DNA from 2 places in the Bacillus sp. m3-13 genome. Region 2 is predicted to be linked to the other one. Evidence: riboswitches for the same ligand, from Rfam matches in the RefSeq annotation. Region 2 holds a riboswitch; the other holds the start of a gene.
The links. A riboswitch is a leader RNA that binds a small molecule or an ion and turns the genes downstream of it on or off. The one in region 2 is predicted to bind cobalamin.
Positions count from the first base shown of each region.

Region 1: it holds a riboswitch for cobalamin, as region 2 does, so the genes downstream of both, M313_RS0119700 (cob(I)yrinic acid a,c-diamide adenosyltransferase) here and M313_RS0118250 (ribonucleoside-diphosphate reductase subunit alpha) in region 2, are expected to answer to the same signal.

Region 1 covers NZ_ACPC01000048.1:25-3,998, reverse strand. Annotated here, with positions in the region: gene M313_RS0119710 (cobyric acid synthase) at 1-272, opposite strand, end outside; gene M313_RS0119705 (cobyrinic acid a,c-diamide synthase CobB) at 265-1,647, opposite strand; gene M313_RS0119700 (cob(I)yrinic acid a,c-diamide adenosyltransferase) at 1,666-2,214, opposite strand; cobalamin riboswitch at 2,391-2,578, opposite strand; gene M313_RS0119695 (SurA N-terminal domain-containing protein) at 2,860-3,402, opposite strand; gene M313_RS25980 (hypothetical protein) at 3,549-3,701, opposite strand; partial or broken gene M313_RS0119685 (hypothetical protein) at 3,790-3,974, opposite strand, start outside.
Region 2 covers NZ_ACPC01000045.1:47,769-51,742, forward strand. Annotated here, with positions in the region: gene M313_RS0118240 (aldo/keto reductase) at 1-259, opposite strand, end outside; gene M313_RS0118245 (STAS domain-containing protein) at 439-1,266, shown strand; cobalamin riboswitch at 1,433-1,627, shown strand; gene M313_RS0118250 (ribonucleoside-diphosphate reductase subunit alpha) at 1,828-3,974, shown strand, end outside.

The DNA.
Region 1 (3,974 bases), on a different contig from region 2:
ATTTGCGATTGATAGTCGCCGGTAGGCTTAATCAAAATAGGATTCATGTCAGTGGTCGCCACCACACCAGCTGCTTCCGCCTGAACGCCCTGTGCCCTGCCTATTTCCTTTCCATCCATCGTAATATAGGAATTTAGCGCCATGTTCTGCGATTTGAACGGTGCGGTTTTATAACCTTCTCTTGAAAATATCCGGCACAATGCAGTTACGACAGCGCTTTTTCCCGCATCGGAATGCGTTCCTTGGATCATCAGTGGCGTCCCTTTAAACATGCAGTTTTACCTCCAGACATCTTTGAATCCAGTTTTCCACGACCCTTGGATTGGAGCCAAAATGAATATGCGTATAACCAGCGATTAAGTTTTTAGTAACATAGCCGTCTGTCCCTATTCCTCTCATTCCTTTTGTTTCGAAGGCAGCGGGTAGCTCTGATTCCTGATGAAAGGTGGAATAGTGAAACTCATGCCCCCTTGCCACCTCTCCCTCCTTCAAGAGAAAATTTCCGTTTAGCCCTTTGATCTCCCTGTAACCAAGGGCAGCGAGCCTGGTTTGCATATGCACAATACCAGGAATGATCCCTACCATTGGATAAGTCTCTCTTCCTGCAGTCACAATTTCCTTGCATAAATACATATAGCCTCCACATTCCGCAAAGGTTGGAATTTCCCTTTTCACAACTGCCTGATAGATGCTATTCATGCTTTTGGTATTAGTTGAAAGTCTTGGTGCAAATTCCTCCGGGAAGCCTCCGCCAAGATAGACACCATCCACATCACTCGGGACCACTTCATTTTCCAAGGGAGAGAAATAGACTAACTCCGCCCCTCTGTTTTGCAAAAGCTCCAAGTTCTCTTCGTAATAAAAATGGAAAGCAGCATCATAGGCCACAGCTATTCGAACTTTTTTATTTGGATTTGAAGAAAAAATGGATAGTTTGTTTATGATTGGAAGCTCTGAAGCTACTTCCGCCAGCTCATATAAGTGATCTAAACCCACCGTGTTTGCCACACGCTCACCCAAAGCATGAAAAAAACCTTCAAGTTCTCCTCGTTCAATAGATGGAACAAGGCCTAAATGTCTCTCAGGCATCTCAATTTCTGATTCTCTTGTTAGATATCCGAGTACGGGAATCTGACACTCAGATTCAACTGCAGCCTTTACTAAGTGAAAGTGTCCTTCGGTTCCTACTTTATTCGCGATTACACCAACAATGTTCACTTGGTCAGATAGTATCTGATACCCTTTGACCATTGCAGCCGCACTCCTAGCCATTCCGGAGCAATCCACCACAAGCACGACAGGACTTCCGGTGAGGATGCTAATTTCTGCACTGCTTCCCTCATTTGAAAGGGGATCCTTCCCATCATAAAAGCCCATCACCCCTTCTATGATGGAAATATCAGCACCCTCACTTCCCCGCACCAATACTTCTTTCACACAATCAGATGAAAGCATCCAACTGTCCAGATTCCTCGATTTCCTGCCTGTCACCGCCGTGTGGTAAGAGGTATCGATATAATCCGGACCACATTTAAATCCTTGTACATGAAGACCTTTTTCCCTCATAGCAGCCATCAAGCCGATGGTGATGGTTGTTTTACCTACCCCACTCCCTGTTCCTGCTATGAGAATTCTTCTTCTACCCATTTCCTTCCCACCTTCCTCTTAAAATTCCACCCCTTTTACTGCCGGGATCCCCTTATCGTAATAATGCTTTTCCGCGTGGACGACTGAGACCAAATCTGCTGCAACTTGAACTTGTTCGGATGCATTTCTTCCAGTTATAACAAGATGAACGTGATCAGGCTTGTTCTTGATAAGTTCCAAGACCTCTGTTAATGGTAGAACATCATCCACCGGAAAACCTTGAATCGATAAAGCGTTATTCAGTTCATCCAACACTACTATGTCATAATCCCCACTCATGACAGCTTCTTTCGCTTTTGGCCAACCGATGCGAAGTGCTTCACGATGCTCTTCAGGAGTCTTTGTCCACGTGAAGCCAATCCCCAGTTGCTCCATCTCGACTCCTAATTTACTCAGGGAAATCTGTTCACCGTATGTACGATTAGGTGATTTGATAAACTGATAGATCTTCACCTTCATCCCCCTGCCTACCGCGCGAACCGCCAGACCAATCGCTGAAGTTGTTTTGCCTTTTCCATCTCCGGTGTACACCAGTGTCAATCCTTTTTGTTTTGCTTTCCCACTCATAGAACATGCCTCCTGTTTTTTTTTCCAATAAAAAAACGCCTTTCTGCTAATAGCAAAAAGACGTTTAAAGGGCCATCCAATTCAGCCACTTAAAAGCTCTTACAAAGAATCGCTTATAAATGTGAAAACTGAATAAAAATAAATGAATGTCACTTTAAGCATTCTTTCCTCGCAGAATCCTTAAAAACAAATAGGCAGGTCTCCTGACTTGCGTTTCAAGCACATTGCCGACCCTTCCCATGCTTTTGCACAGTGGATATCTTCGGCAATATTCAACGCTTACAGTGGCGGGGTCCGTGCTGGATTTTCACCAGCTTCCCTTTTAACCTTTCTTCACAAAGGCACCTAAATGTTGTATCGTATCAAATAAAATATGAAATTGTAATTTATTGTTTTAATAAAAAGAGCTTAAATTAACAACGAATTTATTGTAGCCTATTTTCTTTCAAATGTCTTTAATAAATTTTTGGGCTTTTTGAAAAAGTATAATAACTCCATAAAATAAGACCAACTGCGACCTGGTGCATAAACAATTATGCAGTGTCCTCTACATTTGATAAAACTTATTACATCTGGCTCAGCTTATGTTTTTAGGGGAAAGTATTTTTCACCAATTGCCCCTAGATTGTTGAAGAAACAATTCCATCAGTTACTAATTAGTATTTTAATCTCATCTTTATTTTCTTCAACTAAATCATTGAGGTGCTTATTTGCTTGTTCATCATACTTTTCATAATCATCACTTGGTTCACCTAATACTTTTTGTATATAGGCATTAACATAAGCAACCGTTTCAGTTGTTATCTCCATGTACTTTTTGTAATACGCTTCTGGTGCTAGTCCAAGTTTTGCAGCTTGTGGTTCAACAAACTTACGAATTGAATTTGCAGCCTCTGTATCTATATCTTCAGGTGGATAATCCTCCAATGCCTTTATCGTTTCATTTATTTCTTTTGACACATCGATATTCATTTTCTTCGCTTCTTCTATTACTAATTTTGCTTTTATTGTCCCGTCCAACATATTAAATATTTCTTCATCAGGATACAAAAACCGTAATTCACCAATTGTTATATCTTCTCCTTTAACTATCGCAGCAACGTCTTCATCATTATATTTGGGTGAATTCGAGCACCCTGATAAGAAAATTAAATATATAACTATAATAGAACAAAAGATTTTATACATAATTTTTACACCTCTCTTCAAAACCACAACTTAGTAATATTAGTTACGAATAATCTTAAACAAAGTTTCGTTCCTCCTTTATCCTGCCCAATTCCTATGTAAGGAGCAACCCATTGTGCTGCAATCGCTCTTATATAGCTTAGCAATCAGGTATTTAAAACTTTTCTTTTTTTAAACGATAATACAAGTGCCATAACAAATAAAATTACAGAAATGAGAATTGTTGTTCCCGAACCAATAGGTGTTAAAACCCCTAAAATCAATATTATTATTCCAAATATAATCATGCTGGCAACCAATATAACTCCTCCTTCTTCAAATTTACTTTATATCATCGTGCAGTTACTCTTGCTATTGAACAATCGCCATAGATTGTTGAACAATCATTTATTTCTCTTCTCCGAGTAAAGAATACACGTTACCATTTTTTACGGAAAACGCTCCTATAACCTCTCCATCGCTCATCATAACGGTGACTGATATACGACCTACTAATACATCACTTAATGGATGATTGCTTACATAGAAAAACTCGTGGTGAATTTCTTTATCTATATAGAACTCTTGATCAT
Region 2 (3,974 bases):
TCAGCTTGATTCCACATTTCGTAACTATTTCTATCTTGTCCCTTAGTGATGGCTTTAGTTCTAATGCTTGTCCAAATTGCTCTTCTACTGTGTAATTACCATAAATGTCTGCATGATCAAAGCTTGTAACGCCAAGATCCAAACACTTTTCTATAAATTCCACAACCTCTTCCTGGCTGTAACCCCAATCACTCAAACGCCACATTCCATGTACAATTCTAGAGAGGGAAACATCTTCTGCTAACTGAGTTCTTTCCATACTAACACTCCTATCTGTTCAATAATAAGAAATTATACCTCTTTTAAATATAATTAGCCAAAAATACTGCTTATTTCCTATTCTTATCTAGTAAATGATATACATGTTTTAGACTTTAAATTAAAATAGAAATTAATATATCAATTAAAATACAACTGGCTAAAAGAAAGGACTCTAACATGACGAAGACGCCACACTCCCTAATAGGACAGAAGTTAATAGATTCACAGAATGAAGTAGCTGCTAGCATGCTTTTGGAAATACAGAATGCTTATCCTAATGTACCGCAATATCGAGAAGAAGAAGTAGAGGTTCAGATCAAGGAAATCTTTAAAACGTTAGTGGTATTCTTGGGTGACTATGTCCGCGATCCTGAAAACAATGTCTTAGACCGCGCAAAAGAATGGGGGGAATCTGTCGGATTCATGTCTGTAAAGGCCGGCGGGTCACTTGAAGAGACACTCTCTAATATGACGTTATATAAAAAATGCTTGTGGGAGTTTATTCAACGTGAAGGTGTGGAAGATGGACTTCACATGAATCAGATTACAGATATTTTCATTCTGATAGATGAAATCTTCAATATTATTGTGTATGGATTCAGTCACGCCTTTTCCATCGCTACTGAACAGAAAATGATAGAAACAAAAGCTTCTTATATTCGACTGTCTATCCCAATTGTTCCTTTACAAAAAGGAATGGGAGTGCTGCCTCTTGTCGGAGAAATTGATGAGATTCGCGCAGGAATACTGATAGAAGAAACGTTGGAGAAAAGTAAGAACCTTTCCATTTCCCACTTAATCATTGATTTTTCTGGTGTTTACCGTTTAGACGAAACAGTTCTGCACACCATGGACCTACTCATCCGGTCACTCAAGCTAATCGGCATCACACCAATCATAACAGGCCTCCGCCCGGAACTAAGCTTACAATTCATCAACTCCGGACTCATCTTGAAAGACATTCAAATCAGCGGCTCTATTGAGCAAATATTACAAGAACAATAAAAAAATCTTGCCGGGGTCAGACCCCGGCAGGATTTTTCACCTTCACGTCGAAGCCTCCATAAAATGTCTTGCCATTTGCTTGTGTTTCCATTATGATAGTACTATCATCCACACAAACACTATATATAGATAGTACAAAACAAACATATAACTACATATAGTAATTATAACTTTTTACGATAAAGGTGTCTTTTTTAGACTTAATAGGGAATCCGGTGAAAATCCGGAACTGTACCCGCAACTGTAAGTGCTGACGATTTTGAGAAACCACTGTACATGAAGGCTTAACGGCTCTTGTATGGGAAGGGTCAAAAAAGGAAGAAGCACGAGTCAGGAGACCTGCCTTTACCGATTTAGTTTCTCTTTCTTCGGGAGTTGAGAAGATGAAACGATACATAGAACACGGTAAAAGCAGGACAAGGTTCTTTTGATTATTTCTGACGCACCTCAGTATATTATCTAAGAATCCTCCCCTTCATTTTCTCCCTTTTTCTATGATCGTTTGATCCACTCAACTATTGAGTGGATTTTTTTATTTTTGATGAAGTGGAGAGTGAAAAAATGACCGTTCATACCGAAACTGTACATAAAAAGAAAAAGAGTCTAACTACCTTTCAAGAATACCAGAGCCATTTAGAGACTGTTTTGTCCGAGTTTCCAACATTTGAAACAAAAAGTTTTTTACAAAAAGCTACCAAGATTATCGATAAACTGCTGCACCACAACAACCAAGATGAACTAACAAACCAACTAATACTAGAAGCCCTCAATCATGTGGACGAACTAGAACCAGACTGGACCTATGTTGCATCAAGATTATTATCACAAAAGCTGCAACAGGAAGTTTGCAGAAACAGAAACATCTCCAAACCCTATACGGACTTTTATTCATTAATCAAAGGCTTAACAGATCAAGGAATCTATCAACCTCAAATCCTAAAAGCATACACACATAAAGAAGTAAATGAATTAGAGGCAATCATTGATCCTCAAAAAGATTATCTATTTACCTATATTGGCCTCAAAACGTTATCTGACCGCTATTTAACACGTGATCATCATAAGCGTTTACTAGAGTTGCCTCAAGAACGATTCATGATCATTGCCATGACCCTCATGCAAAAGGAAGAAAATAATCGGATTCATTACGTGAAAGAAGCTTATTGGGCACTAAGTAATTTGTATATGACGGTTGCCACACCGACATTTGCCAATGCCGGAAAAACATATGGACAGCTCTCAAGCTGCTTCATTGATACAGTTGATGACAGCTTGCAAGGAATATATGACAGCAACACCGACATTGCAAACCTCTCCAAATCAGGAGGCGGCCTTGGCGTCTATCTCGGCAAAATACGCAGTCGCGGCAGTGATATACGTGGATTCAAAAGCGTATCGAGCGGAGTGATACCGTGGATGAAACAACTAAACAATACGGCCGTAAGTGTCGACCAGCTAGGACAACGGAAAGGAGCCATTTCTGTCTATTTAGATGTTTGGCATAAAGACATTTTTTCTTTTCTTGACAGCAAGCTCAACAATGGTGATGAACGCATGCGTACACATGACCTTTTCAATGGAGTGTGCATTCCGGATATGTTCATGGAACAGGTGGAAAACAGAGGAGACTGGTATTTATTTGATCCTCATGAAGTTAGAAAACTAATGGGCTATTCCCTTGAAGATTTTTATGATGAGAGTGTCGGTGCTGGCAGCTTCCGCCAAAAATATGAAGAATGCATCAATCATCCTGAGCTCCCGAAAGAAAAAGTACCAGCAATAGAGATTATGAAAGCAATCATGAAAGGTCAACTAGAAACCGGCAGTCCGTTCATGTTTTATCGTGATGAAGTGAACAGAATGAATCCTAACGCTCATAAAGGAATGATTTATTGCACAAATTTGTGCACAGAAATTACCCAAAATCAAAGTGCCACGATAACGAAAAAGCAATACGTAGAAGATGGTACTATCATAACTGTGAAAACACCCGGAGATTTTGTAGTGTGTAACTTGTCCTCCATTAACCTTGCTCGCACTATAATAGCCGGTCAACTGGAACGCCTTATTCCCATTCAGGTTCGGATGCTAGATAATGTGATTGAATTAAATGAAATACCGGTACTGCAGGCAAAGATGACTAATGAGAAATATCGTGCCATTGGGTTGGGGACATTTGGTTGGCATCATCTGCTTGCCATAGAAGGAATTAAATGGGAGTCAAATGAAGCGGTACTTTATGCAGACGAACTTTATGAAAAAATTGCGTTTCACACGATTCAAGCTAGCTGCCTTCTTGCTAAAGAGAAAGGCTCATACCCAGCTTTCGAAGGGTCAGATTGGCAAACTGGTGACTATTTTTACAAACGGAATTATGGGGCATCCTCCAAACTGGATTGGATTACGCTTCAAAAACAAGTAGCGAATTACGGCGTCCGAAATGGGTATCTAATGGCAGTTGCTCCGAATGCTACTACATCCATTATTGCTGGAAGCACTGCTAGCATCGATCCCATTTTCCTAAAGGTGTATTCAGAAGAGAAAAAAGATTACAAGATTCCCGTAACGGCACCTGATCTTAACGCAGAAACAACGTGGTTTTATAAATCTGCCTACCATATCGATCAGCATTGGAGCATCGCCCAGAATGCTGCAAGACAAAAACATATCGATCAGGCCATTTCCTTTAACCTGTATGTTACGAACAC